4 regions of the Pseudomonas sp. F-14 TE3623 genome follow, and region 3 is predicted to be linked to each of the others. Evidence: predicted binding sites of a transcription regulator. Region 3 holds the regulator's gene; each other region holds the start of a gene.
The links. Region 3 encodes FliA, which starts transcription of late flagellar genes. Its sites were predicted from a motif close to CTAAAGTTTNNNNNNNNNNNGCCGNTAA; they were not measured.
Positions count from the first base shown of each region.

Region 1: AB7M29_RS29280 (chemotaxis protein CheW) is a predicted target of FliA. The motif match lies at 4,654-4,681, and genes of this name have one in related genera.
Region 2: AB7M29_RS10475 (methyl-accepting chemotaxis protein) is a predicted target of FliA. The motif match lies at 4,337-4,364, and genes of this name have one in related genera.
Region 4: motA (flagellar motor stator protein MotA) is a predicted target of FliA. The motif match lies at 4,172-4,199, and genes of this name have one in related genera.

Region 1 covers NZ_JBRJHM010000001.1:6,340,398-6,347,847, reverse strand. The annotation lists gene AB7M29_RS29310 (efflux RND transporter periplasmic adaptor subunit) at 1-173, opposite strand, end outside; gene AB7M29_RS29305 (DUF6124 family protein) at 763-1,125, shown strand; gene AB7M29_RS29300 (hypothetical protein) at 1,438-1,695, shown strand; gene AB7M29_RS29295 (YkgJ family cysteine cluster protein) at 1,863-2,612, opposite strand; gene AB7M29_RS29290 (hypothetical protein) at 2,696-3,022, opposite strand; gene AB7M29_RS29285 (GNAT family N-acetyltransferase) at 3,200-3,658, opposite strand; gene AB7M29_RS29280 (chemotaxis protein CheW) at 3,686-4,588, opposite strand; gene norR (nitric oxide reductase transcriptional regulator NorR) at 4,807-6,360, opposite strand; gene hmpA (NO-inducible flavohemoprotein) at 6,508-7,450, shown strand, end outside.
Region 2 covers NZ_JBRJHM010000001.1:2,300,788-2,308,237, reverse strand. The annotation lists gene AB7M29_RS10495 (glycerophosphodiester phosphodiesterase) at 1-603, shown strand, start outside; gene AB7M29_RS10490 (PepSY domain-containing protein) at 783-1,088, shown strand; gene AB7M29_RS10485 (GAF domain-containing sensor histidine kinase) at 1,247-2,425, shown strand; gene AB7M29_RS10480 (hypothetical protein) at 2,422-2,562, opposite strand; gene AB7M29_RS10475 (methyl-accepting chemotaxis protein) at 2,599-4,224, opposite strand; gene AB7M29_RS10470 (transporter) at 4,500-5,522, shown strand; gene AB7M29_RS10465 (inorganic phosphate transporter) at 5,788-7,404, shown strand.
Region 3 covers NZ_JBRJHM010000001.1:2,543,009-2,550,458, forward strand. The annotation lists gene flhF (flagellar biosynthesis protein FlhF) at 1-854, shown strand, start outside; gene fleN (flagellar synthesis regulator FleN) at 971-1,801, shown strand; gene fliA (RNA polymerase sigma factor FliA) at 1,798-2,538, shown strand; gene AB7M29_RS11575 (chemotaxis response regulator CheY) at 2,707-3,078, shown strand; gene AB7M29_RS11580 (protein phosphatase CheZ) at 3,109-3,897, shown strand; gene AB7M29_RS11585 (chemotaxis protein CheA) at 3,951-6,197, shown strand; gene AB7M29_RS11590 (protein-glutamate methylesterase/protein-glutamine glutaminase) at 6,247-7,383, shown strand; gene AB7M29_RS11595 (flagellar motor protein) at 7,383-7,450, shown strand, end outside.
Region 4 covers NZ_JBRJHM010000001.1:1,306,837-1,314,286, reverse strand. The annotation lists gene AB7M29_RS05925 (trimeric intracellular cation channel family protein) at 1-148, opposite strand, end outside; gene orn (oligoribonuclease) at 399-941, opposite strand; gene rsgA (small ribosomal subunit biogenesis GTPase RsgA) at 1,049-2,080, shown strand; gene motB (flagellar motor protein MotB) at 2,220-3,248, opposite strand; gene motA (flagellar motor stator protein MotA) at 3,252-4,103, opposite strand; gene AB7M29_RS05900 (HDOD domain-containing protein) at 4,270-5,802, shown strand; gene AB7M29_RS05895 (rhodanese-like domain-containing protein) at 5,910-6,725, shown strand; gene asd (archaetidylserine decarboxylase) at 6,745-7,450, shown strand, end outside.

The DNA of each region.
Region 1 (7,450 bases), 3.8 Mb from region 3:
ATGCCGCTGATGTAGCGGGGCACATCTTTTTCAGCGACGCTGACTACTCGCACGGGGATGGCGGTGGAGGTGGCCAGTTTGGTCGTGGCGGGTTTGGTGGCGTACCACACGCCCAGCGCTGCCAGGACGATCAGAAGGGCGGCGAACAGGGCGGTTTTTTTCTGAATTCGCATGCGAGTGGGGCGCCGGGCAGAGTGGTCGGAGTTTTGTCAGGTTTATACCTTCCTTTATAAACCTGTTCGCCCGTCAGGAGAGTGACTGGTAACTGACGGCGCTGTCAGTTTGGACCTTTTTGGGTTGATGCTGATTCCCCGTGATCAAAAGCGGCAGGCGAGCTAATGAGTGGCGAGGGCGGGTGCACACCGCTCCACTGTGGGAGCGGGCTTGCTCGCGAAGGCGGCCTGACAGCCGACCAATCTCTCGCGGGTGTACGCAACCCCACGGAGCTGCCAAAGGCTGCGATCTTTTGATGTGGATTTTCAAGATCAAAAGATCGCAGCCTCGTTTCACTCGACAGCTCCTACAGCAATGAGTGTCAGACGTGGGATTGGTGGGTGAGTGCTGTTTTTGAATGTTTAATCGATGTGTCGGAACGCAGATCTTTCCCACGCATTTTTCAGGTTGTCCGTCGGAAGCAGGCTCTTTAGTCTTTGGCTGTCGCTGCACATTCAGCGACCGGGCGTGAGATCCCCGAAACGAGTAGGCGAAAGCCTCACGACCATAACGGCAAGTGATGGCTCCAATTGAGATTAGGAGCTACAAATGGAAAACGATAATTCTGATTCGAAATTCAACAAAGCCAACCCCGACACCCTGTGCACCGAAGAATTACTCAAAGACCGCGAAGCCATAAAACGCGCCCTCGACTACTACCTCGATCCCCCGGCGCCATACACCGAAAAGCCCCGTCGCCCCAGCACGATGTTCATGGTCGCCCCGGGTGCCGGCACCGAAAGCCTGCTGGCCCACGCCTACGAATCGTTGGCCTCAGCGAGTGTCCTGGCCACCGATTTCGCCAACAATCTGATCGGCCCGCAGCGCCATACGGCGATGGCGATTCAGCAGATCATCATGGTGGCGGAATTGGCGGTGAACCGGGCACTGGATAACGTCGATCCGGCGTAGACACACCGCAAACAATGTGGGAGCGGGCTTGCTCGCGAAGACGGCGGTACATCCAACATCGCAGTGACTGACACACCGCTTTCGCGAGCAAGCCCGCTCCCACAGGATTTGTGCTGATTTGAAATTGGCGCATGACCTTGTGGGAGCGGCGGTGCGACGATTCGACTTGCCCGCGATGGCGGCAGGTCGGTCAGCACAAAACCCGACGGACTCGCTTGCGGCGTGAAGCTTGCGGCTCCCGACACAGGTATACTGCCGCCTTTCGCGGCTCGCCTACCGGGCCCGACTCTTTGAGCATCACCCGGAGCTTTCATGACTTCCCCGACACAACCGCCGGTTGCCGACGCTTTGAGCGACGACCAGGCAGACCTGCCAGACAGCGTCGACTCCAGCGCAGACAGCGAAACCAAAGCGGCGATTCCAGCGTTCAAGTTTCCGTTCAAGCCGGGTGAATTGGCCGCGGCGAAGAATGCCAGCCAGCCTTGGTACAAGAACGGCGCCAAGAATGGTCACACCAAGACCCCGGGTGCAGCGCCTCCTGGCACTCGTCGTTCGATGGGTAAGCGCTGATCGTTGATCTTCTGCCATAGACGGCGGTGCCTGATCTGCCGTCTTCGCGAGCAAGCCCGCTCCCACAGTGGTTCATCGTCGTTCACAGATTCGGTGTACGACACAAATCCACTGTGGGAGCGGGCTTGCTCGCGAAAGGGCCAGCACAAACACCACAGATCTTGGTCTCACGCCGCCCGCAACGAAATAAACGCATAGTTCAGCGGCGCTTCAGTCGCCACTTGCGCCCCGGCTGCCAGCACTTGCCCGGCGATATCGTCGCCTGATACATGAAAGACCCATTCACCGCCCGACCCCGCCAACGGCTGTTGCGCCACCTGATCAATGACCATGGCAAACGCCGTCATGTCCGGCAGATAAGCAGTAAATCCATCGCCCTTCAGCGCTGTCGTCCGAATCCCCAATAACGCGCAAATCGCATCCTTGGTCTGAATCTCATCGCGATCCGCCTGACGGGAACGTTGGATCAATCCCGCAAGCTCCTGATCCACCAGCTCACCACCGATGATCAAATCCGGCCCTGTTTCCCAGGACTCGGGCGGGCATTCTTTGATCGCCGGGTTGAGCGGGATGTGCGGATTGATTTCCATCGGGTAGATGCGGCACACCAGCGGTCGGCGTTCGTAGATGCGGCAGAGGTTGTCTTCGTCAAGATTCCGGCAGGGACCGACGTTATAGGCGGCGAAGGTGATCGCCACGTACGCCTCGCAGGCGCCGCTTCGAACCACCAACGAGCGGCGTTCGGCGTGTTCGCGTTGCTGCACGGGCAGGCCCAGGCCATTGGCGAGAAAGGCCTCCGCCAGCACGATCACCTGACCGCCATCGGCCGCCCACATCCGGGCTTCGGCCAGTGTCAGGGGCACGTGGTGGTCGTTGCAGCATTTGCCACAACCTACGCAGGAAAACGTTGTATTCATCGGACGGCCAGTCACCTGTGGGGGCATGAAATGGCGACAAAAAGCCACCGCAAAGGCCTGTGCCGAAGCAAGTTATGCGCCATTCACTGCGCTTTTGCTGTTGGGCGGATGGAGTCCCACTCGGTCACGTAGGCGGTTTTGCTTTTCTTGTTGTAGAGGCACAGCTCGGTGCCTTGCTGGCCTTTCATGTGTTTTTGCGGGTACTGGCCTTGCAGAAGGAGCGCGGTATAACCGACTCGGTCATCGAACTGCGCGGCGTTGCCGACGGGTTTGACGTTCTTCAGGCCGCTGGCTTTGGTGCAACTGGCGAGTACGGCTTTGTCGTAGGCGGCCCAGGCGTCGGGGCTGGAGGCGTGGGCTTGGGTGGCGAGGGTGGTGAGGCAGAGGAAGGTCAGGGTGGTGGCTTTCATGGTTTTGGCATCCTTGGCGTGTAGTGGCCGAGGTCGGAGTATGCCTGATGGTTTTGGGTGGTTGTGCGGGCCTCTTCGCGAGCAAGCCCGCTCCCACAGTGGTTCATCTGTCGTTCACAGATTTGGTGTACGACACAAATCAACTGTGGGAGCGGGCTTGCTCGCGAAAGCGGTGTGTCAGACAGGCACGGGCTCCCGGCGGACCACATACATCCCGGCACTTTCATACAAACGCTGGGCCCGAAGGTTGTTTTCCAAGACCTTCAAATCCACAAAGCCTTCGCGGCGTTGCTGAAACACGTTGAAAGCATTCAGCAGCAGCGCACGGCCAAGTCCGAGGCCTTGAGCGCGCGGGTGCACGACCAGGCTCTTGATGTAAGCGCTGGTCCAGCACTGGGCGACGCCGACGATTCCTTCGGCATCCAGGGCAATGAAGCACAGGGACGGATCATATTCAGGATCGGTTTCAAAACGCTGTTGCCAGACCTCCAGAGCCGGTACGCGACCGCTACCTTCCCGATAGCCCAGTTCCATCAGGTGATGAACGGCTTCGGCCAGTTCGGGACGGTACTCAGTCAACTCAATGCCATTTGGCCAAGTGAAAGGCGGCACATCCTCAGCCAGGTTGCGCCGCATCAGAAAACAAAAAATCTCGGCCAAAACTCAGTGACCTTGTTCGGCGACGGCCCTGGCCGCCGCGATCAGGCATTTGGTCAGTTCCGGTGAGGAGAATTTGGTCAGCACCGCGTTGGCCCCGGCCAGTCGAGCCTTCTCACTATTCATCGCGCTGTCCAGCGAGGTATGCAGCAACACATAGAGGTGCGAGAAGTCCGGCGTTTCGCGCAATGTGCGGGTGAGGGCATAGCCGTCCATTTCCGACATTTCGATGTCCGAGACAATCAGGTTGATTTGCTGGGAGGTGCCTTGCAGGTCCAGCAGGCAGTCGATGGCTTCCTTGGCGCTGCGAGCGGTGTGGCATTGCAGGCCGAGGTTGCGCAGGGTATGCACCGATTGTTGCAGGGCGACCTGGCTGTCATCGACCACCAGAATCCGCGCGTTGCCGAGTACTTCGGCGTCTTCCATGCTCAGTTCGGTCGGGGCCGTTTCGATCTGCGCCGGAGCGATGCCGTGGATGACCTTTTCGATGTCCAGCACTTGCACCAGCGTGCCGTCGACCGAGGTCACGCCAGTGATGTACGAGCGCACGCCACCGGAGCCGAAGGGTGGTGGGCGGATGTCGGTGGTCAGGCAATGGACGATTTTGCTCACCGCCTGAACGTGCAGGCCCTGCTTGGAGCGGCTGACGTCGGTGACGATCAGGCAGCCACCGTTCGGGTCTTCCAGCGGTCGCTCGCCGATGGCGCGGCTCAGGTCGATCACTGACAACGATGCGCCGCGCAGGGTGGCGATGCCTTTGACGTGGGGGTGCGACTCCGGCAGCCTGGTCAGCGGCGGGCAGGGGATGATTTCGCTGACTTTCAGCAGGTTGATCGCCATCAGCTTGCCGCTGCGCAAGGTAAACAGCAGAAGCGAAAGTGAATCTGCGCGGGCTTTGTTGGAAGACATAAAAACCTTCTGTGGAAAAAGGTGATGGGCGATTGTGAAGATCGCCAACAGCTATCGATGCCGGGTTATCGACTTGATAGAGGCAGGCTTTAGCAATTTGGGTGAATGGTAGGGCCCCATCGCGAGCAGGCTCGCTCCCACAGCGGGTTTTCGACGAACGCAATATGCGTGTCTCATGAAGATCAAATGTGGGAGCGAGCCTGCTCGCGATGAGGACGTCACTTCATTCCAAGCCGCTTGGCCATCCGTCCAAGGTTCGCCCGATCCAGACCCAGCTCCCGCGCCGCACTAGCCCAGTTATTCTGGTGCCGTTCCAGGCAAGTGCTGATCAGTTGGCGCTGATAATGCTCGGTGGCTTCACGCAAATCCCCTGAAACCAACACCGCCGCCGGTGCAGCATCCACCGGTTCTGGCGCGGGTTCAACGCTGCCATTGGGCAAGTCCAGATCCGCCGCGCTCAAGCTGAGAATCTTCGGCCGTTGCTTGCAGTTGCCCAAGGCCTTCAGCGCACTACGACCAATCAAATGCTCCAACTCCCGCACGTTCCCCGGCCAGTCATACGCCAATAGTGCCGCTTGCGCATCGCTGGTCAGGCGCAGGCTATCGAGGCCCATGCGTGAGCGGTTTTGTTCCAGAAAGTAGCCGCTGAGCAACAGCACATCCCGACCGCGGTCCCTCAGTGCAGGCACCAGCAGCGGGTAAACGCTCAGGCGATGATAAAAATCGGCACGGTAGCGACCACTGCGCACTTCTTCGGCCAGGTCGCGGTTGGTTGCTGCGATCAATCGCACGTCGACCTGATGTTCCTTGTCTGAGCCCAGGCGCTGCAATTGTCCGCTCTGCAGCACCCTCAATAATTTGGCTTGCACCGTCAGTGACAGTTCGCCCACTTCATCAAGGAACAACGTGCCGCCATTGGCCAGTTCGAACTTGCCGCGCCGATCATTCGTTGCGCCGGTGAAAGCACCGCGCACATGGCCGAACAATTCGCTCTCCACCAGCGTGTCTGGCAGGGCGGCGCAATTGAGGCTGATGATCGGTTTGTCGGCCCGTGGGGATGCCGCGTGGATGGCTTGGGCCACCAGTTCTTTGCCGACTCCGGTTTCGCCGGTGATCAGCACCGTCAGGTCGCTGCCGCCCACCAGGCTGATCTCTTCCACCAGTCGTTTGTAAGTCTTGCTCTGGCCGATCATGTCGCGGTTCTGTTGGCCGCTGGCCTGACGGTAAACCTCGGCGCGCTGATGTTCGTCCTCGACGCGATTGGCCAGCCGTTCGATGCGCTCGGCGGCGTTGACCGTGGCGGCGGCGAGGCTGGCGAAGGCTTGCAGGGCGTCCAGTTCAATCGGCTCGAAACGTTCAGGGGAGAGCGCATCGAGGGTCAGCAAACCCCATGGGCGCTCGTCGATAAACAGCGGGCAGCCCATGCAGTCGTGGACTTCCAGGTGATCGTGCAGGCCATCGATCAAGCCGTCATAAGGATCGGGCAAATCGCTGTCGGCGGCGAAGCGAGTCGGGCCGGGACTGCTGAGCAACGCTTCGAAGCGCGGATGTTCACTGATCTTGAAACGTCGACCGAGGGTGTCGGTGCTCAATCCATCCACCGCCAGCGGCACCAGCCATTCGCCATCGAGTCGCAGCAGGGCCGCGGCGTCGCAAGGGAGCAGGGCGCGCATGGCTTCGAGCAGGCGTCGGTAGCGCTCGCCTTCGGGCAATTCGCGGGACAGGTCGGAGACCAGGGGCAGCAGGGTCGTGAGCAGTAATTTTGCAGTCATAATGACTCCGTGTAGTCGGTGTGACTATAAGGCCTAGGGTGTCGATATGACTACTGTGATTTCAATTGACTGATTTATAAGGATTTAATTGTTGGCATGGAAACTGATACGTAAAGGTCATTCATATAAAGCCCAGGAGTTGCTCTTATGCTTAGCGTTCAAGACCGTGCAATCATCAAATCCACCGTGCCGTTGCTGGAAAGCGGTGGCGAAGCGCTGATCACGCACTTCTACCGCATGATGCTCTCCGAATACCCGGAAGTCCGCCCGCTGTTCAACCAGGCCCACCAGGCCAGCGGCGATCAGCCGCGCGCCTTGGCCAACGGTGTATTGATGTATGCGCGGCACATTGATCAGCTCGATCAGTTGGGCGACCTGGTGGCCAAGATCATCAACAAGCACGTGGCACTGCAAATCCTCCCGGAACATTACCCGATTGTAGGTAGCTGCCTGTTGCGAGCAATCTCCGAAGTACTGGGCGACGAGATTGCCACGCCTGAAGTGATGAGCGCCTGGGGCGCTGCCTACAATCAACTGGCTGATATCTTGATCGGTGCCGAAGCCAGCATCTACGACCAGAAAGCGCAGGCGCCGGGCGGCTGGCGTGGCGCGCGGGAATTCATCGTGGCGGCCAAGGTCGAGGAAAGCGCGGAAATCACCTCGTTCTACTTCGAACCGGCGGACAAGGGCCCGATTCTCGCGGCAGAGCCTGGCCAGTACATCGGCATGAAACTGATCCTCGATGGCGAAGAAATTCGGCGTAACTATTCGTTGTCGGCGCTGGCCAACAAGGGCCAGTACCGCATCAGCGTCAAGCGCGAAACCGGCGGCCGCGCGTCCAACCATTTGCACGATCAACTGCACGTCGGCGCGAGCATCATGCTATTCCCGCCTGCGGGCGATTTCACCCTGACCGCCAGCGACAAACCGCTGGTGCTGATCAGTGGCGGCGTTGGCATCACCCCGACGCTGGCGATGCTCGAAGCGGCGCTGGCGACCGAGCGGCCGGTGCACTTTATTCACTGCGCGCGCAACGGTAGCGTGCATGCTTTCCGTGACTGGATCGATGGCCTGGCCGAACGTCATCCGC
Region 2 (7,450 bases), 240 kb from region 3:
GGCATCGAGCGTGACCTCAAGGATAAATTGCAGGACCGCGGCTGGCTGAGCCCGACCGGCTCAAAACTGGCGAAGAGCAATCTGGCGGTCGGCCAGGGCAAAGGCAAAGTAGTGCTGCAAACCTTTGAGAAGAGCAGCCTCGAATTGCTTGAGAAAGAAATGCCGCAAGTGCCGAAAATCCTGCTGCTGTGGGTGGGCGAAGGCAGCATCGAGCCGAAATCCAAAGTGACGTTCGCCGAGTCCGGTGACAAGGACAAAGCGACCTACTACGCCAGGCAGGAGCCAAAAGACAAAGCCGAATTCCAGCAATGGGTCGAGTACGCCAAGGCCCAGGGCGCTATCGGTACCGGCCCTTCAGCCGCACTGACCAAGGGTGGCGATCAGAGCTATTCGGACCTGGTGAAACCGTGGATGAACCAGTACACCCACGATCAGGGCCTGCTGGTGCACGTCTACACCATCGACGATGCGGTGGACTATCAGAAAGTGGCGGAGGCCGGTGTCGATGGCATCTTCACCAACCGCGCCAGCGAACTGCTGAATTTCTATAAGCGTCCGGCGGCGGCGAGCGTTGCGCAGTTGTTGCAGAACAACGGTTACTGATTCGAGACCGTGGCGCCTGTTTCGCGGGCAAGCCACGCTCCCACAAGGTCTGCGCAAAACCTGTGGGAGCGCGGCTTGCCCGCGAAGCTTTAGTTTGGCGCCACGGGCAATTAAGGGTGAATTAAGTTGCACGAGCTAACCTGATCCCACTTAAACAGCTCATCCAAGGAAAGAACTTCATGAAAACCTTAACTGCCCTGTTCACCGCTGCTGCCCTGACCCTCACTGCTGGCCTGGCCCAGGCTGACGTTCGCGTCGACCAGATCCCTGAGTTGGTCAAGAGCGGCAAGATCAAACCACTGGAAGAACTGAACCAGGCGGCCTTGAAGTTGCACCCGGGTGCCACGATTACCGACACCGACCTGGATAACCACTTCAACGGCTACGAATATGAAGTTGAACTGCGTATGGCTGACGGCACCGAGTGGGACGTGGACTTCGATGCCACTACCGGCAAGGTTCTGAGCGACAAACAAGACACGTGATTCAACAGCAAAAAGCCGCACGACTTTCGGGTCGTGCGGCTTTTTTGCGTTCGGCGTCAGGCAGTTTGCTGAAGTGACGAACGAAGCCGCGACAATTCGCGCAAGCCCGCTAGAATCCCTCAAAACCATTTGGCATGTTGAAGCAGAGAACCAAGGATATGGGGCAAACAGCGGCAGCAGACATCACCACAATCAGCCGGATCAGTGCGGTGCCGGCGATTCTTCAGGTGATCAGTGAGCTGACCGGCTTGCGGTTCGCGGCGGTGGCCCGTGTTACCGAAGAGGCTTGGACTGCCTGCGCGGTGCTCGATCGACTGGATTTCGGTTTGCAGGTGGGCGATGAATTGGACCTGGTCTCCACCCTGTGCAACGAAATCCGCCAGGGCCACCATTCGGTGGTGATCGACAAGGCCAGTGAAGATCCACTCTATCGCGATCATCAAACGCCCCACACCTATCAATTCGAAAGCTACATTGCCGTCCCGATATTGCGCACCGACGGGCGCTTTTTCGGCACTATTTGTGCCCTTGATCCCAATCCGGCACCGCTCAAATCCAGCACGATCCAGAGCACCATGGAGTCGTTCGCCCGGATGCTCGCGCTACAGATCGAAGCTGATGAAAACCTGCAACGGACCGAAGCGGCGCGGATCAAGGAACGCCAAACCGCCGAACTGCGCGAACAGTTCATCGCCGTGCTCGGCCATGACCTGCGCAACCCCCTGTTCGCCATCAGCGCCGGCGCCGAAATGCTCCTGCGCAAAGTCTCTGACCCGGCGAATGAACGACGGGCCAGACACATCCTCACCAGCGCTCGGCGTGCGACCAAACTGGTGGACGATGTGCTGGACTTCGCGCGGGGGTCACTGGGCCGAGGCATTCCGGTGAATATCGAGCCTTGCCCGGATCTGGGGGATGCGTTGCGGCACGTGATTTCCGAGATCCAGAGCATTCACCCAAAACGCATCATTCAGTCGTCGATTGGCGACCTGAGCAATGTTCATTGCGATCGCGAACGGGTCGCGCAATTGCTATCCAATCTGGTGGCGAACGCCGTTGTCCACGGAGACCCCAACGGCCCGATCGAGGTCAGTGCGCAGATCAAGGAAGGACACTTTGTATTGAGCGTAAGAAACCAAGGGCTGATTGCCGAAGATGCGCTGCCGCATCTGTTCCAGCCCTACTCGAAACCAGCCAGCGCAACACCGCAGGCCGGCCTCGGGTTGGGGTTGTACATTGCCAGTCAGATTGCGCAGTCCCATGGCGGGAAGCTGGAGGTGGTATCGACCGAGCAACAGGGCACGACATTTACCTTCAGCTTGCCCTCACGGACTTAAGCGGCGGTGCTGACCACCGAACCCGACGTACTGCCACCCTCATCCTGCAACGCCTGCAACAACGCCGCCGTCACCGTCTGCAACGAAGCCGACGTGGCATCGACGGGCGCGGCACGGACTTGAGAGTGACTGTGCACCGATTCGGTATCTGAACCGATACACAGCCCATTTCACTAAGCGCTCAATCGCGCCGTCACTTCATTCAACTGCCCCGACAAGCCATGCAGATTGTGGCTGGCCGCTTCGGTGCGCTGTACGTTGTCCAGGTTAGTACTGGCGATGCTGGTGATTTCGGTGAGGTTGCGCGAGATGTCTTCAGCCACTGAAGTCTGCTCTTCAGCGGCAGTGGCGATCTGGCGGTTCATGTCGCGAATGGCCTCCACGGCATGGGTGATGCGCTCGAGCATGGCGCCGGCCTGAGTCACTTGCTCGACGCTTTCTTCGCTGCGCGACTGACCGCTTTCGATTGCCTGGGCCGCGTCCACCGCACCGGTCTGCACGGTTTGAATGATCTGGTTGATCTCTATGATCGACGCTGCCGTGCGCTGGGCCAGGCTGCGCACCTCATCGGCGACCACCGCAAAACCACGCCCGGCTTCTCCGGCACGGGCCGCTTCGATTGCGGCGTTGAGCGCCAGCAGGTTGGTCTGTTCGGCGATGCCGCGAATCACTTCCAGCACTTTACCGATGCGTCCACTGTCAGCTTCCAGACGACGGATGACCGTGGCGGTGTTGGCGATTTCGCCGCGCATTTGGGTAATGGTGTGAATGGTGCCCTGCATGACTTTTTCGCCCTGCTGAGCGGACTGGTCGGCATCGTCGGCCGCACGTGCCGCGTCGGCTGCGTGACGCGCGACTTCTTGCGCGGTGGCGGACATTTCGTTCATCGCCGTGGCCACCTGATCGGTGCGGTTGAATTGCTCGTTGGTGCCGCTGGCCATGAGGCCGGCAATCGAGTTCAGCTCGCCGCTGGCGCTGTCCAGGTCCGTCGCGCTGCGCTGCAAACGGCTGAAGGTTTCGGCGAGGAAATCGCGCAAGGTGTTGGCGGCCTTGGCCAGGTTGCCCAACTCGTCCTGACGGCTGCTGGCCACGCGCTCGGCGAAGCGCCCCTGGCTGAGTTGTGCCACATAGTCGATCAGTTTACGGATCGGCTCCACCAGGTTGCGGTTGACCAGCCACAGGCTCAACAGGCCAATCAGCAGACCCGACACTAACATCACGATGATCCCCAACAACACCGTCTGATCGGCGCTGGCACTGATCAATGCCGACTGCTCGGTGCCCTGCTTGCGCAGTTCGCTGACCAGTTCACTCATCTGCTCGCTGGCAGCACGGTCCACGCCTTTGACCGCGTTGTCGCCAGCCGTTGGATCAGCACCGGCTGCCACGTAGGCATCACGGCCCTTTTGATAGGCCGTACCTAATACACGATGCTCTTCACGCAAGCGTTCGATGCGGGTCTTGAGTTGCGGCTCGATGCCCTTCTGCCCGGCCAGTTCACCGAGGATGCCCTGCACGTCGCGTTGGCGGTCCTCGAACTGCTTCCAGTATTTGTCCAGGTCCGCTGGTTGCTTACCGCGCAGCAGAACGTTTTTCCATTCCTGGACCTGCACCTTGAATTGCAGGTTGGCTTCATCGATCAATTGCGACGCGTGCAATGGACCTTCGATCAGGTTCGCGTAGCTCTGAACGCCACTGGACAGAAAGTGAAAGCAGGCCAAAGCGATCAGCAACATCGCCAACAGGCTGCCGCTCAACAGGGCGAGGATTTGCGCTCTCAGGGATTTTTGCAAAAACATCGAGTGATATCTCATGACAGGGATAAGGCACGCCCAAGTGGCGTGCAAGATGTCCGGACATCCCTGTCAGCGACGCTGGTTCACCACCAGAATCGGAAGATCAACATTAGCGTCATCGGCGGGGCAGAGCCTTTCTTGAGCCCTTCCGACCACCGGTAGGAGGCGAATTTTCAGCACCATTCAACTGTCACAAAACCTTCAAGTTGCGTTGCGATGATGGGGCTCAAGTGAACCTGTGAAACCCGTGACAGGCGTCCCCCTCACAGCGAGACCTCATGAACCACAGCATTGACCAGCGCCATCGCGATTCCGATCTGTTCGGCCTGCTTTACGGTTTCAGTTTTCGCCCCGGCGAGCGTGGCCGAGAGATCGATTCGGCCAAGGCGTTGCACTGCCTGCAACAACCGGACGACAGTGATGAATTCCTCTGGCTGCACCTGAACCTGGCCCATGCTGCGTGCGAGCGCTGGATGAAAAGCCATCTGGCATTGCCCGACGAGTTTTTTGAAGCGCTGCACGAAGGTTCTCGCTCGACGCGCATCGAGCATGTCGATTCAGCGTTGCTGGCGGTGGTCAACGACGTGGTGTTCAACCTCAGCAGCATGGTCTCCTCGGATGTCTCGACGCTGTGGGTTTGCGCCCGCAGTCGGCTGATCATCAGCGCACGCCTGCAACCGCTGCACTCGGTGGACAAGCTGCGCTCTTCGGTGAAGGCCGGTGAATGCTTTCGCTCACCGCTGGAATTACTGGTGCATTTGCTGCGCGATCAGGGCGAAGTTCTGACGCAGATCGTGCGCAAGACCAGCCTCAGTGTCGATCAGATCGAAGATGAGTTGCTGTCTTCGCGCCTGTCGACCAACCGCGCCGAACTGGGCGCCAACCGCCGGGTGCTGGTGCGCCTGCAAAGATTGCTGGCGTTGGAGCCGGGGTCGTTGCTGCGCCTGCTCAATCGCCCGCCGCAATGGTTGCAGAAGGAGGACGTCAAGGAGCTGCGCAAGTCCACCGAGGAGTTTGCGCTGATCATCAACGACCTCACGGCCCTCGGTGAACGGATCAAGCTGTTGCAAGAAGAGATCGCCGCCAACCTCAATGAACAGAGCAACCGCACGCTGTTCACCCTGACCGTGGTCACGGTGCTGGCGCTGCCGATCAACATCATTGCCGGTTTCTTCGGCATGAACGTCGGCGGCGTGCCGCTTTCCGGCGATCCGGAGGGGTTCTGGATTCTGGTGGCGCTGGTCGCGACGTTTACCCTGATTGCCGGACGCTGGGCGTTTCGTAAGCGCCAGGATTATTGAATCCTTCGGCCCCACCGATACATTGTGGCGAGGGAGCTTGCTCCCGCTGGGTTGCGCAGCGACCCCAAATCCTGCAACCCGGTTTCTTCAGATAGAACCAGGTTACCTATTTGACGACTGCTTCGCAGCCGAACGGGAGCAAGCTCCCTCGCCACAGATGTTTGCCTGCCCCACAAAAAAACCAAACACTGACCCAGCGCAGCCTCTCTGTAATATTTAGCAACGATCATGACCGATACTCCTTCTCTGCTCAGGATTATCCGGCATGGCTACGCCTTCCTTCACCGCTGCTGCCCAGGCTCCCGCCAGCAGCGCCAAGCCGCAGCTCGATAAAAAACCCGGCCTGCTCACTATCGTGATGTTCTTTGCAGTGCTGGGCTGCGGACTGTTGTTCACCGCCTATAGCCTGATGCATGACATGAGCGAACTCGGCACGGTGGTCACGACCTGGACGCCGTTTCTGCTGTTGGGCGTCGCGCTGCTGATTGCCTTGGGCTTTGAGTTCGTCAACGGTTTTCACGACACCGCCAACGCCGTGGCGACGGTGATTTATACCAATTCCTTGCCGCCGAATTTCGCCGTGGCCTGGTCCGGGTTCTTCAACTTTCTGGGGGTGTTGCTTTCAAGCGGCGCGGTGGCGTTCGGCATCATCGCGCTGTTGCCGGTGGAGCTGATTCTGCAAGTCGGTTCCTCCGCCGGTTTCGCGATGATCTTCGCGCTGTTGATCGCCGCGATCCTGTGGAACCTCGGCACTTGGTGGTTGGGTTTGCCGGCGTCTTCGTCGCACACCCTGATCGGCTCGATCATCGGTGTCGGCGTGGCCAACGCCCTGATGCATGGCCGCGACGGCACCAGTGGCGTGGATTGGGCCCAGGCGACCAAGGTCGGTTACGCGTTGCTGCTGTCGCCGCTGATCGGCTTCGCCTTTGCTGCGCTGTTGCTGCTGGCGTTGCGCGCCTTCGTCAAAAATCGCGCGTTGTACAAGGCGCCGAAGGGCGACACCCCGCCACCGTGGTGGATTCACGGCATGTTGATTCTGACCTGCACTGGAGTGTCCTTCGCTCATGGTTCCAACGATGGCCAGAAAGGCATGGGCCTGATCATGCTGATTCTGGTCGGTACCCTGCCGATGGCGTATGCGCTGAACCGGACCATGCCGGCGGATCAGGCCTTGCAGTTCGCTGCGGTGGCTGAAGTTACTCAGCAAGCGCTGATGAAAAACTCGCCGCTACCGGCACCCGCCGATCCACGCCCGGTGCTGACCGATTACATGCGCAGCAAGGAAGCCACGCCGCAATTGATACCCGCCCTCGCCGCACTGGCGGGCCACATCGGTAACGAAGTGAAGGGGTATGGCTCGCTGTCGAAAGTCCCGGCCGAAGCGATGGGCAACGTGCGTAATGACATGTACCTGACCAGCGAAACCATTCGCCTGATGGACAAGAACAAGGTCGGCAACTTCGACGCCGATACCACCGGCAAGCTGCAATTGTTCAAGCAACAGATCGACAACGCCACACGGTTTATTCCGCTGTGGGTGAAGATCGCGGTGGCCATAGCCTTAGGGCTGGGCACCATGGTTGGCTGGAAACGCATTGTGGTGACGGTCGGCGAAAAAATCGGCAAGACGCACCTGACCTACGCCCAGGGTGCCTCGGCGGAAACCGTGGCGATGTTGACCATCGGCGCTGCCGACATGTTCGGCCTGCCGGTGTCGACCACCCACGTATTGTCTTCAGGCGTGGCCGGAACCATGGTCGCCAACGGTGGTGGCTTGCAGATGAAGACCATCCGCAACCTGCTGATGGCCTGGGTGCTGACCTTGCCGGCGGCGATTCTGTTGTCGGGCAGTTTGTACTGGTTGTTCACCCAGCTGTTCTGAAGCACCGCACTACCCTGTGGGAGCTGCCGCGGGCTGCGATCTTTGC
Region 3 (7,450 bases):
TGCAAGGCAGCCGTCCAGCCCAGGCCAACCTCTGGCGTCGCTTGCAACGCATCGGCCTGTCCGGCCCGTTGTCGCGCGATCTGCTGGCACTGATTACCGATATTGAAGAACCCCGTCAGGCCTGGCGCATGTTGCTCGCGCACCTGGCACGGATGATTGCCACCCCGGAAGTCGAGCCATTGGAAGAGGGCGGTGTGATTGCCATGGTCGGCCCAGCCGGTATGGGCAAGACCACCACGCTGGCCAAACTCGCCGCGCGTTATGTGCTCAAGTACGGCGCGCAAAACATCGCGCTGGTGAGCATGGACAGCTACCGCATTGGTGCTCAGGAACAGCTCAAGACTCTGGGCCGCATCCTCAATGTGTCAGTGACTCATGTCGACCCGGGCCAATCGCTGGTGCAGGCGCTGGAGCCTTTGCTGCGCAAACGCGTGGTGCTGATCGATACCGCCGGCCTGCAGGCCAGCGATCCGGCACTGCGCATGCAGCTCGAAAGCCTGGCCGGACGCGGCATCAAATCAAAAAATTATCTGGTCTTGGCAACCACTAGCCAGAAACAGGTTCTAACCGCTGCTTATCACAGTTACAAACGTTGCGGCCTTGCCGGCTGCATCCTGACTAAACTGGATGAAACGGCAAGCTTGGGCGAGGTGTTGAGCCTGGCCATCAGTCATGAACTGCCGGTGGCTTACCTGACCGATGGCCCGCGGATCCCGGATGATTTGCATCTGCCGCGTCGTCATCAGTTGGTCAGTCGCGCCGTTAGCGTGCAAATGCAGGAAGAACCCAGCGAAGAAGCCATGGCTGACATGTTCGCTGACCTTTACCACAGTCCGACCAAGCGGGTTGGCTGAGGTATTAATGAACAGTTTTTGTACCTACATCGATGGTCTGCCATGCATTGTTCAGTTTGTGAACGCGCAGCCAGTAATGTGGCCTCCGTCTAAGTAAGACAAGGTAAAGAAATAACATGGGCAGCATGCATCCCGTACAGGTGATCGCGGTGACCGGCGGCAAAGGTGGCGTCGGGAAGACTAACGTGTCAGTGAACTTGTCCCTGGCTCTAGCTGAGCTCGGCCGGCGCGTCATGCTGCTGGATGCCGATCTGGGGCTGGCGAACGTCGACGTCCTGCTGGGGCTGACACCCAAACGTACCCTGGCCGACGTGATCGAAGGCCGCTGTGAGCTGCGTGACGTGCTGTTGCAGGGGCCTGGCGGGATCCGCATCGTCCCGGCTGCGTCCGGCACCCAGAGCATGGTTCATCTGAGCCCGGCCCAGCATGCCGGCCTGATCCAGGCCTTCAGCGACATCGGCGACAACCTCGACGTATTGGTGATCGACACCGCTGCGGGCATTGGAGATTCGGTAGTCAGTTTCGTCCGCGCAGCGCAAGAAGTCTTGCTGGTGGTGTGCGACGAGCCGACCTCCATCACTGACGCCTACGCGCTGATCAAACTGCTTAACCGCGACTACGGCATGAATCGTTTCCGCGTCCTGGCCAACATGGCGCAGAGCCCGCAGGAAGGCCGCAACCTGTTCGCCAAGTTGACCAAGGTCACGGATCGTTTCCTCGACGTCGCCTTGCAATACGTCGGTGCGGTGCCTTACGACGAAAGCGTGCGCAAGGCCGTGCAGAAGCAGCGTGCCGTCTACGAAGCCTTCCCGCGCTCCAAGTGCGCCCTGGCGTTCAAGGCCATTGCGCAGAAGGTCGATACCTGGCCACTGCCGGCCAACCCTCGCGGGCATCTGGAGTTTTTCGTCGAGCGCCTCGTGCAACAAACGGCAGGACCCGTCCTATGACAGCCAGTGGCTACAACCTCTACAAGAAGTCGGCACGTGACGCGCAGTACGAGCTGATCGAGCGTTACGCGCCACTGGTCAAACGCATTGCCTACCACTTGCTGGCGCGTTTGCCGGCCAGTGTCCAGGTCGAAGACTTGATCCAGGCCGGGATGATCGGCCTGCTTGAAGTATCAACCAAATACGACGCCAGCAAAGGCGCGAGTTTCGAGACGTACGCGGGCATTCGAATCCGCGGCGCGATGCTCGATGAAGTGCGCAAGGGGGACTGGGCGCCACGTTCGGTTCACCGCAATACCCGCATGGTCAGCGACGCGATTCGCTCGATTGAAGCTAAAACCGGCCGTGACGCTAAAGATCACGAAGTTGCGGCCGAACTCCAATTGAGTCTCGACGATTATTACGGGATTTTGAACGACACCCTGGGCAGCCGGTTATTCAGTTTCGACGATCTGTTGCAGGACGGCGAACACGAAGGGCTGCACGAGGATGGCGCCAGTGCTCATCTCGAGCCGTCACGCGATCTGGAAGATGAACGCTTCCAGGCGGCGCTGGCGGACGCGATTGCCAATTTGCCGGAGCGTGAGCGACTGGTGTTGGCGCTGTACTACGACGAAGAGTTGAATCTCAAGGAAATCGGTGAGGTCCTGGGGGTCAGCGAATCGCGGGTCAGCCAGTTACACAGCCAGTGCGCGGCCCGTTTGCGGGGGCGTTTGGGGGAGTGGCGAGCGCGCTGACAGGCAGTGTGGGGACACTGCGAACGAGGTTGGTACGGCATTTTGCTGCACCCGTCACGGCCCGTTGTAATCCATACAACTGTTGAGTGTTACGCCGAATTGATTGAACGGCGCGTTCAGGTGCTGCGCGCGTTTTAAGACTGCTTGGAGGTCGAATTGGACAAGAATATGAAAATCCTCATCGTTGATGACTTCTCAACGATGCGGCGGATCATAAAAAACCTGTTGCGTGACCTTGGGTTCACCAACACGGTCGAGGCGGATGACGGTATTACCGCGATTCCGGTCCTCAACAGCGGGAGCATCGACTTTCTGGTAACGGACTGGAACATGCCCGGCATGACCGGTATTGATCTGCTGCGCCACGTGCGTGCCGATGAAAAACTCAAACACCTGCCGGTGTTGATGGTCACGGCCGAAGCCAAGCGCGAGCAAATCATCGAAGCCGCTCAGGCGGGTGTGAACGGCTATGTGGTCAAGCCATTCACGGCTCAAGCGTTGAAAGACAAGATTGAAAAGATCTTCGAACGCATCGGTTGATGTGCAAAGCCAGTCCGTCACGGGGGAGCTATGGAGCATAACGAATCTTCACAGGGCGATTTTGAGTCGACCCTGAAAAAACACGCGGTCGAACTGGTCGAAAGCCTTGAAAAAGGCAGGTTCGGCGACGCTGTGCAACTGATCCATGAGCTCAACCAGACCCGTGACCGCGGCCTGTACCAGGAAGTGGGCAAGCTCACTCGCGAGCTGCATAGCGCGATCGTCAATTTTCAGATTGACCCGCACATGCCGCAAGCCGAGGAAGTGTCTCAGATTACGGATGCCACCGAGCGCCTGGGTTATGTGGTCAAGCTGACCGAGGCCGCGGCCAACCGCACCATGGACCTGGTGGAAAACGCCACGCCGCTGATCAACAGCCTGAGCGACGAAGCTCAGGCGCTGAGCACGGATTGGGGTCGGTTCATGCGCCGCGAAGTCGGGGCTGAAGAGTTCCGCGAACTGGCCCGGCGGGTTGACGGTTTCCTGACACGCAGCAGCGAAGACAACCGCGTCGTGTCGAGCAACCTCAACGACATTCTGCTGGCCCAGGATTACCAGGACCTCACCGGTCAGGTGATCAAGCGCGTGACCCAATTGGTCACCGACGTTGAAAGCAACCTGCTCAAGCTCGTGCTCATGGCCAGTCAGGTCGACCGCTTTGCGGGTATCGAACATGACCGTGAAGCGATGCTTGCTGAAAAAGATCCGCAAAAACATCTCTCTCAGGGTGAAGGTCCGCAGATTCATGCCGATAAAAGAGAAGACGTTGTGTCCGGTCAGGACGATGTGGACGATTTGTTATCCAGCCTAGGATTTTAGAGTTTTAGTATTTTAGGTTTTTTAGGTTTTTAGACCTCAGGAGCACCCCCTTAATGAGCTTCGGCGCCGATGAAGAGATCCTTCAGGATTTCCTGGTTGAGGCCGGCGAGATTCTAGAGCAACTGTCCGAACAGCTGGTCGAGCTTGAAAGCCGACCGGATGATGCGGATTTGCTCAATGCAATTTTTCGCGGTTTTCACACTGTAAAAGGGGGCGCCGGCTTCCTCCAGCTCAACGAGCTGGTGGAGTGCTGTCACATCGCCGAGAACGTGTTCGACATTCTGCGCAAGGGTGAACGACGCGTCGACTCGGAACTGATGGACGTGGTTCTCGAGGCACTGGACGCGGTGAACGGCATGTTCAGCGAAGTCCGCGAACGCAGCCCGATCACGGCTGCCACGCCTGAATTGCTTGCAGCGTTGGCCCGTTTGGCCGAGCCGCAAACCGCCGATGAAGCGGCACCTGTCGCTGAAGTGGTGCAGGCACCTGCCGCCGAAAGCGAATCAGGTGACATCACCGATAACGAATTCGAACAGCTGCTGGACTCGCTGAATGCCGTCAAGGCTCAGGCCGAGGCTCCCGTGGTTGCTTCGCCGCCTGCCGCCGATGCGGCGGCTAGCGACGAAATCACCGATGCCGAGTTCGAGTCGTTGCTCGATCAACTGCACGGCAAAGGCCAGTTCGCCCCCGATGCAGTGGTCGCGGCGCCCGCCGCACCGGCTGCCCCGAAAGCGGCAGGCGACAGCTCCGACATCACCGACGACGAGTTCGAAGCACTGCTCGATCAGCTGCACGGCAAAGGCAACTTTGCGGTCGATGCGCTGGAGTCGGCGATTGCTTCGGCCCCGGCCCCGGCTGCGCCAACTGCTAAAGCGGCCGGCAGCGATCTGATCTCGGATCATGAGTTCGAATCGCTGCTCGACGAATTGCATGGCAAGGGCAAGTTCACTGAAGTGGGCACCGGTTCTGTTGCTTCCGCGGTAGCAACCCCAGTCGTCAAGGCTGCGGCGCCGGCACCTGTTGCCAAAGCACCTGAACCACAAGCCCAAGCGCCCAAGCCTGCTGCGGCTGCTGCACCGGCTCCTGCCCGTGCCCCGGCTGCGCCGCCACCGGAAAAACCGGCCAGCGAAGCCGAGACCACGGTGCGGGTCGATACCGCGCGTCTCGACGAAATCATGAACATGGTCGGCGAGTTGGTACTGGTGCGTAACCGCCTGGTCCGTCTGGGCCTCAACAGCGGCGACGAAGCCATGTCCAAGGCCGTGTCGAACCTCGACGTGGTCACGGCCGACCTGCAAACCGCGGTCATGAAGACCCGGATGCAACCGATCAAGAAAGTTTTCGGGCGCTTCCCGCGTCTGGTTCGCGACCTGGCTCGCCAGCTCAAGAAAGAGATCAACCTGGAGCTGGTCGGCGAAGAAACCGACCTCGACAAGAACCTCGTCGAGGCCCTGGCCGACCCGCTGGTCCACTTGGTGCGTAACTCGGTCGACCACGGTATCGAAGAGCCGGCCGAGCGCGAAGCGATGGGTAAACCTCGCAGCGGCAAAGTGATCCTGTCCGCTGAACAGGAAGGCGACCACATCCTGTTGTCCATCTCCGATGACGGCAAAGGCATGGACGCTGATGTTCTGCGCGGTATCGCCGTGAAGAAAGGCCTGATGGACAAGGATGCGGCGGACCGTCTCAGCGAGACCGATTGCTTCAACCTGATTTTCGCTCCGGGCTTCTCGACCAAGACCGAAATCTCCGACGTCTCCGGGCGCGGCGTGGGCATGGACGTGGTGAAAACCAAAATCGCCCAGCTCAACGGCACCATCAATATCTACTCGACCAAGGGCAAGGGCTCGAAGATCGTCATCAAGGTCCCGTTGACCCTGGCGATCATGCCGACGCTGATGGTCATGCTCGGCAACCAGGCGTTCGCGTTCCCGCTGGTGAACGTCAACGAGATCTTCCACCTCGACCTGTCGCGCACCAACGTGGTGGACGGCCAGGAAGTGGTGATCGTGCGGGACAAGGCGCTGCCTCTGTTCTACCTCAAGCGCTGGCTGGTCAGTTCCGCCGCTCACGAAGAGCAGCGCGAAGGCCATGTGGTGATCCTTTCGGTGGGCACTCAGCGGATCGGCTTCGTCGTCGATCAACTCGTGGGCCAGGAAGAAGTGGTCATCAAGCCATTGGGCAAAATGCTCCAGGGAACCCCCGGCATGTCCGGCGCCACCATCACCGGTGACGGCCGCATTGCGCTGATTCTCGATGTTCCGAGCATGCTCAAGCGTTACGCCGCACGGCGTATTTGATTCTGGGGGAGCGGGGCGACTGAGCCTCGCCCCGTCTAACGGAGTGTTTATGGCAGTCAAAGTCCTGGTGGTGGACGATTCGGGGTTTTTCCGCCGCCGCGTCTCGGAAATTCTTTCAGCGGATTCGAATATCCAGGTCGTCGGTACGGCGACCAACGGAAAAGAGGCGATCGATCAGGCTCTGGCCCTCAAGCCAGACGTGATCACCATGGACTACGAGATGCCGATGATGGATGGCATCACGGCAGTGCGGCACATCATGCAGCGCTGCCCGACCCCGGTGTTGATGTTCTCCTCGCTGACTCACGAAGGCGCGCGGGTCACCCTCGATGCGCTGGACGCCGGCGCGGTGGACTTCCTGCCGAAGAATTTCGAAGACATCTCCCGTAACCCGGAGAAGGTCAAGCAACTGCTGTGCGAAAAGATTCTCAGCATCTCGCGCAGTAACCGTCGTGTCAGCGCCTACAGCGCCCCGGCGCCGGTAGCTGCGCCAGCCCCGACGCCTGCGCCTTCGAGCGTCAGCAGCTACGGCAGCAGTGCGCCGGCGCGTTCGGCACCGGCTCCGGCGCCGATTCCGGCTCGCACCCATGCAGCGACTCCATCGTCTCCAGCGCCGAAACGCAAAGCTTACAAACTGGTCGCCATCGGTACCTCCACCGGTGGCCCGGTTGCCCTGCAACGGGTGCTGACGCAGTTGCCGGCCAACTTCCCGGCACCGATCGTGTTGATCCAGCACATGCCGGCAGCCTTCACCAAGGCCTTCGCCGAACGTCTGGACAAGCTGTGCCGCATCAGCGTCAAGGAAGCCGAGGATGGCGACATCCTGCGTCCGGGCCTGGCGCTGCTGGCCCCGGGCGGCAAACAAATGATGATCGACGGCCGTGGCGCGGTGAAAATCCTGCCGGGCGACGAACGTCTGAACTACAAGCCGTGCGTGGACATCACCTTCGGCTCCGCGGCCAAATCCTACGGCGACAAAGTTCTGGCGGTGGTACTGACCGGCATGGGCGCCGACGGTCGTGAAGGCGCGCGTCTGCTCAAGCAGGGCGGCAGTGCGATCTGGGCTCAGGACGAAGCCAGCTGCGTGATCTACGGCATGCCAATGGCGATCGTCAAAGCCGAGCTCGCGGACGCGGTCTACAGCCTGGACGATATCGGCCGACACCTGGTCGAGGCGTGTCTCTGATGGATGTACTCAGTCTTATCGGGATCATCATGGCGTTCGTCGCCATCATTGGCGGCAACTACCTTGA
Region 4 (7,450 bases), 1.2 Mb from region 3:
GCAGCACGTCGCGCACCGAACCGCCGCCCAAAGCCGTGACGCACGCAATCAGCACCACGCCAAACCAGTCCATGCCGCGACGGCCTGCAGACAGGGCGCCAGTCATGGCTTCGGCAGTAATGGCGATCAGGTAGAGCATCAGCAACATGGTGGCGGTCCTTACAAGAAGGCGCGCAGTCTACTCACTTCACCGAAGCACCAAAAGAGGGCGCCGAAGCATTCACGCAGATCTGTGGCGAGGGGGCTTGCCCCCGTTGGGTCGCGTAGCGGCCCCAAAACCAGACACCATGTTTTGTCAGGCATACCGCGACCGACCGGTTTGCGACTGCTGCGCAGCCGAACGGGGCGGTGCGGCGTTCCGACAAGCCCCCTCGCCACAATGGCCCGCGACCACCCAATCAGAACTTGATGAAATTCTTGCGGTAGTGCTGCAGCTCGGCGATCGATTCGCGGATGTCGTCCAGGGCCAGGTGGGTGCTGCCCTTTTTGAAGCTGTCGCGTACGTCCGGTGCCCAGCGCGCGGCCAGCTCTTTAAGGGTCGACACGTCAAGATTGCGGTAGTGGAAGTAGCTTTCCAGGGATTTCATGTGGGTATAAAGGAAGCGACGGTCCTGGCAGATGCTATTGCCACAGATCGGCGACTTGCCCTTCGGCACCCATTTTTCCAGGAAGGCGATGGTTTCGGCTTCTGCTTCGGCCATGCTGATACGGCTGTCGCGAACCCGTTGGGTCAGCCCGGAGCCGCCGTGCTGACGGGTATTCCACTCGTCCATGCCGGCGAGGATCTCGTCGCTGTGATGGATGGCGATCACCGGACCTTCGGCCAAGGTGTTCAAATTACTGTCGGTGACGATAGTGGCCATCTCGATGATGACGTCGGTATCAGGGTTCAGACCGGTCATTTCCAGGTCGATCCAGATCAGGTTCAGCGGGTTTTGCATGAGTCGGCTCCTCGGCGTAGGTGCGCAGTTTAGCCTAGGGAGGCCGCCGGGCGTGCTAAACTCGCGGCCGTTTTACCTAATCGCTGCATTCTCGATACGGAACACCCATGGCCAAACGCCAACTCAATCGTCGTCAAAACTGGCGCATCGAAAAGATTCAGGGCGAGCGCGCTGCCCGCGCCGCCAAACGCGAGTCCTCGGCTGTCGAGGCACTCGAAGGCGGCGACCTGGGCCCGGAACAGACGGGCCTGGTGATCGCGCACTTCGGTGTGCAGGTCGAAGTCGAGGCCCTCGATGGTGAATTGGCCGGCCAGGTGTTCCGCTGCCATTTGCGCGCCAACCTGCCAGCGCTGGTGACCGGCGATCAGGTTGTGTGGCGTGCCGGCAACCAGGGCATCGGCGTAATCGTGGCGCAACTGCCGCGCAAGACCGAGCTCTGCCGTCCCGACAGCCGTGGCCAGCTCAAGCCGGTGGCGGCTAACGTCGACTTGATCGTTATCGTCTTCGCCCCGCTGCCCGAGCCTCACGCCAACCTGATCGACCGTTACCTGGTCGCCGCTGAACACGCCGGCATCCGCCCGCTGCTGTTGCTCAACAAATTCGACTTGATCGACGAGCAGAACGCCCCGGCGCTGAATGCCTTGCTGGCGGTTTACCGCACGCTGGGTTACCCGGTGCTGGAAGTGTCGGCCCACCACGGCAATGGCATGGAGCAGTTGCAGAAGCAGCTGGACGGGCACATCAGCGTATTCGTCGGCCAATCCGGTGTCGGCAAGTCGTCGCTGGTCAACAGCCTGCTGCCGGAAGTCGACACCCGCGTCGGCCCGCTGTCCGAGCTGTCGGGCCAAGGCACCCACACCACCACCACCGCGCGGTTGTTCCACTTCCCCGGTGGCGGTGAGTTGATCGACTCCCCGGGTATCCGGGAATTCGGCTTGGGCCACGTCAGCCGTGCCGACGTCGAAGCCGGCTTCATCGAATTCAACGACCTGATCGGCACCTGCCGTTTCCGCGATTGCAAGCACGACCGCGAGCCGGGTTGCGCCCTGCTCAAGGCTCTTGAAGAAGGCCGCGTGCAGCAGCAACGGATGAACAGCTATCGGTCGATCATCGCCAGTTTGCCGGAAAGCAGCTATTAAGTAGCCTGGATCATTTTCGTGACGCTACGAAAATGATCAGCAGCACCCCGCGTGTCTAGTCCTGAAACAGGCGTAAACCTTATTCCGGACGAGATAACAGAGACAAAAAAGCCGACATCACTGTCGGCTTTTTTGTGGATCACTGCTTGGGCGGCTCACCCGGTTTCGGCGCAGGAGCATCAAACAGATTCAACCGCTCCCGAAGCTCATGAGCCGGCAGCGGTTCCTTATCCGCCGGCAAGGCATTCGGATCAACCGGTGGTGCGGGCACTTCGCCCGGACCACCCTGCCCTTGCGTCGGCACTGGCGCAGGTTCCGCACCTTGCGAGCCTTCGATGGCACGCTGGGCTTTCTTGGTCAGCACGACGATGTCGATACGGCGGTTGACCGGGTTGAACGGGCTCTCCCGGTCGAACAGCGCCGACGAGGCGTAGCCCACGACCCGCGCTACTTGAGAGTCCGGATAACTGCCGGCGATCAATGCACGGCGAGCCGCGTTGGCGCGGTTGGCCGAGAGCTCCCAGTTGCCGAAGTCGCCGGTGCCCGAGTATGGCTTGGCATCGGTGTGGCCGCTGATGCTGATCTTGTTCGGCACCGCCTTGATGGTGTCGGCCATGGCCAGCAGGATGTCTTCGAAATACGGCTTCAGACGCGCACTACCGGAGTCGAACATCGGGCGGTTTTCGGCGTCCACGATCTGGATGCGCAGACCGTCCTGAGTGATCTCGAAGAGAATCTGGTCCTTGAACTTCTGCAGCTGCGGATTTTCTTCGACCTTGTTCTGCAGCTCTTGCAGCAGCAATTCCAAGCGTTCCTTCTCGACCTGCTCGGCCATGCCTTCGACCTGTTCGGAGTCGATCGTTACCTTGTCCGGCTGAGGCTGGGATTGCACCTCGGGGTTGAGGGTGTTCTCCGGCGCCAGGGTCGGCGAGCCGCCCAGATCGATGATGTATGGCGTGCCGCTTTCGGAAAAACCGACCGGGTCCTTGAAGTAACCGGCAATGGCGATCTTCTGTTCCGGTGTTGCCGTGGACAACAGCCACAACACCAGGAAGAACGCCATCATCGCCGTTGCAAAGTCCGCGAAGGCGATTTTCCAGGAGCCCCCGTGATGCCCGCCCGCGTACTTTTTGACGCGCTTGATGATTATCGGCTGGTTATTTTCCATGACTTAGCGACCGCGAACCGCTTGTTCCAGCTCAGCGAAGCTAGGACGGTGCGCCGGGTACAGAACCTTGCGACCGAATTCCACCGCCAGCGATGGCGGCATGCCGGAAGCCGAAGCCACCAGCGAGGCCTTGATGGCTTCGTAGACGTTCAGTTCTTCCTTGGCATCGTGGGCCAGCGCATGGGCCAGCGGACCAAAGAAACCGTAGGCGGCGAGAATACCGAAGAAGGTACCTACCAGTGCGGCACCTACGTGCAAGCCAATCATTTTCTGGTCGCTTTCACCCAGGGAAGCCATGGTCACCACGATACCCAATACCGCCGCAACGATACCGAAACCCGGCATGGCATCGGCGATGCCGTTGACTGCGTGGGAAGGGTGGTCCAGGTCTTCCTTGAGGCTGGTCAGTTCCATGTCGAACAAGCCTTCGAGTTCATGGGGAGCCATGTTGCCGGAGGACATGATGCGCAGGTAATCGCAGATGTACGCAGTCATGCGGTCATCTTTCAGGACTGCCGGATACTTGGCGAAGATCGGGCTCGCAGCGGCATCTTCGATGTCGCCTTCGATCGCCATCATGCCTTCTCGGCGGCTCTTGTTAAGAATCTCGTAAATCAGCCCCAGCACTTCCAGGTAGAAGGTGTGGTTGAAACGCGAACTGAACATGCCCAAGGACTTCTTGAGCACGTGCATCGTCATATGACCGGGGTTGGCCTGCAGGAATGCACCAAGGGCCGCGCCACCGATAATCATCACCTCGAAAGGCTGGATGAGGGCGGCAATCTTGCCGTGGGAAAGCACGTATCCGCCGAGCACGCTCGCGAATACGACAATGATGCCGATAATTTTAGCCATAGGTAGGAGAGCACTTACTGAGTCGGGTTCAAGGTCATATTCGGAAGTTAAAAAATCTCTTCTTCTCCTTATCGGCAAAACTGCGCCAGACTATAGCCAGTTCAATCGAAAAGCTAAATTAGCCCGCTCCGGGCACAGGTAGTGCAGACAATGATCGCGTCCAGCCATGGCTAACGAAACGAACGTCCCAATGCCAAAACCGACCACGCTCGAAGGCTGGGTCAAGCTTCTCGATGGTGTGCGCCTGCCGGTTCCGCAAGCCAGTCACGACCAAGTCTGCAAAGCCATCCGCGATAGCCGCAGCTCGCTGCGCGACATTGCCGAAATGATGCAGGACAGCCCGGCCCTGGCCTTGAGTGTGATTCGCGAAGCCAATCGCCACACTCATGGCAGCATGAGCGAACCCGCTGAAAATCTTGAAGTGGCAATTAATCGCCTCGGCTTGAAACGCACCGAAGAATTGCTCGAGCGCTTGCCCGCCGAACCCCAATCGGAGATCCCCGTCGCCCTGCGCCAGCTTCAGCTGATCAGCCAGCACGCCACTCAACAGGCCAACGGTTTTTTTGCCGGTCGCCTGGCGCGGTTGTGGCAGGACATCCACTGGGGCAGCCTGCTGTTTCTTTCGCCACTGTGGCCCATGGCGTTGACCCATCCGCAGTTGCTTGAAGAATGGGAACTGCGGGTCATCCATAAAGGTGAGTCGGCGCGCAAAGTAGAAAAGCAATTATTCGGCGTGCGCTTGCTGGAAATCTGTCTGGCGCTGGTGGATGTCTGGCATTTGCCAATCTGGGTGCAGCAGGGTTATCGACTGCTGCGCAGCGAACAACGCGAGCTGGTGAAAGTCCTGCGCATCGCGCGTGACAGCGATCACCCGCTACGCCAACAGAACCGTCTCGATGACGACCCGACGCTACGGCGTTGGCTCAATCAGCCCGCCAATACCGTGCTGCTGGCCAATGGTCTGGCGTTGTCGGCACAACAGGCCTGGGACAGTCCCCACTGTGAACGCTGGCAATACCTGACCAGCCTTTACCTGCAAATGCCGATGGATGAGGTGCAACAACAATTGCACCAACAGGCCGCCAACAGTGCCCGCCAACACGCCATGCCGGACCTCTGGCACCCGGCCGAAGCGCTGATCTGGCCGTCGGGCATGAACCGCGTTCACGCCGGTTTGCTGCCGGCCCCGGCGCCCACCGCCGAAGACCTGGCGAAGTGGCGTAAACAATGCGCCGAACTGCTGGTGGAGCCGAGCCGTTTTACCAATGCCATGCACTTGACCACATCGGCCCGAGACGCCCTGGTGGCGTGTGGCATGCGGAGGGTGATGATCCTGATGGCCGACCGCACGCACGCTAATCTGCGCGTGCACCAGATTGCCGGGCTGCCCAAAGAAGTGGCCGGCCTGAACCTGGTGGTCAGCCAGAGTACCGTGCTGCAACGCCTGCTCGCGCAACAGGCCCAGGTGCGCCTGACGCCGGCCAACAATGCCCAATTCTCAGCCCTGTTGCCGGCCAGCCTGCGTTCGCAGTTCGGTGGCGAACACCTGCTGCTGCGCTCCTTGGTCAACAACGGTCGAGTGATCATGATCGTGGTGGCGGATCAGGGCGGCGGGCCGTTCTCGGAAATCACCGTGCAAGCATTCGGCAAAACCGCGCAGTGCATCGAAAAGGCCCTGCACAGCTTTAGCCAGCGCTAGGACCACCACCGGGCCTGTTTTCAGTTATTTCCTGTGCCGAAATAACTGATAACAGGCCCTCATGACGCTGCGCTACAATCCTCCCCTTTGTGCTCTGGAGACCTCACATGTCTGACTTCTCTGGCTTGGCGCTGGTGATCGAGCCGAGCGACCTGCTCCCGCGTCTCGACTCCCGCGAACTGATTCTGGTGGACCTGACCAGCAGCGCCCGCTATGCCGCAGGGCATATCCCCGGGGCACGCTTTGTCGATCCAAAGCGTACTCAATTGGGTCAGGCGCCTGCGCCAGGCCTGCTGCCGACCCATGCCGCGCTTGAAGCATTGTTCGGCGAACTGGGCCACAACCCCAATGCGGTCTACGTCGTCTATGACGACGAAGGCGGCGGTTGGGCCGGACGCTTTATCTGGCTGCTGGATGTCATCGGTCACAGCAAGTATCACTATATCGACGGCGGCCTGAAGGCTTGGCTGGCAGAAGGCTTGCCCATGTCGATCCAGATCCCGCCAGCGGTCGGCGGCCCGGTCGCCCTGACCCTGCACGATGACCCCATCGCCACCCGCGAATACCTGCAAAGCCGCCTCGGTGCCGCCGACCTGGCGATCTGGGACGCACGCGGGCCGCTGGAATACTCCGGCGAGAAAGTGCTGGCAGCCAAGGGCGGGCACATTCCCGGCGCGGTCAACTTCGAATGGACCGCCGGCATGGATCAGGCGCGCAACCTGCGCATCCGCACCGACATGCCGAAAATCCTGGAACAACTCGGTATTACCAAAGACAAAGAAGTCATTACCCACTGCCAGACTCACCATCGTTCTGGCTTCACGTATCTAGTCGCCAAGTCGCTCGGTTATCCGCGAGTCAAAGGCTACGCCGGCTCCTGGGGCGAATGGGGCAACCATCCCGACACGCCCGTAGAGATTTAAGGTTTTTTAAGGACAGTTAATGAATAAGCGTTTGTTTATCCTCAGCCAATACCTGCTGCCCCACCACTTGCTCTCGCGACTGGCCGGCTGCATTGCCGAATGCCGCGTGCGCTGGTTCAAGAACGCCTTAACCGCCTGGTTCGCCAAGCGTTATCAAGTGGACATGTCCCAGGCGCTGGTCGAAGACCTGACGGCTTACGAGCACTTCAATGCGTTCTTCACTCGCGCCTTGAAAGACGGCGCTCGCCCGCTGGACCAAACCCCAGGCGCGATCCTCAGCCCGGCCGACGGTGCCGTCAGCCAGCTCGGCCCGATCGAACACGGTCGCGTTTTCCAGGCCAAGGGCCACAGCTTCAGCGTGCTGGAACTGCTCGGTGGTGACGCGGCCAACGCAGCGCCATTCATGGGCGGTGATTTCGCCACCATTTACCTGTCGCCCAAGGATTACCACCGCGTGCACATGCCGCTGGCCGGCACGCTGCGCGAGATGGTCTACATCCCCGGCCGCATCTTCTCGGTCAACCAGACCACCGCTGAAAACGTACCGGAACTGTTCGCGCGCAACGAGCGTGTGGCGTGCATTTTCGATACCGAGCGCGGGCCGATGGCCGTGGTGCTGGTGGGCGCGATGATTGTGGCGTCGATCGAAACTGTCTGGGCCGGGTTGATCACACCGCCAAAACGCGAGCTGAAAACCTTCCGTTACGACGAAGCCGCCCGTGCGC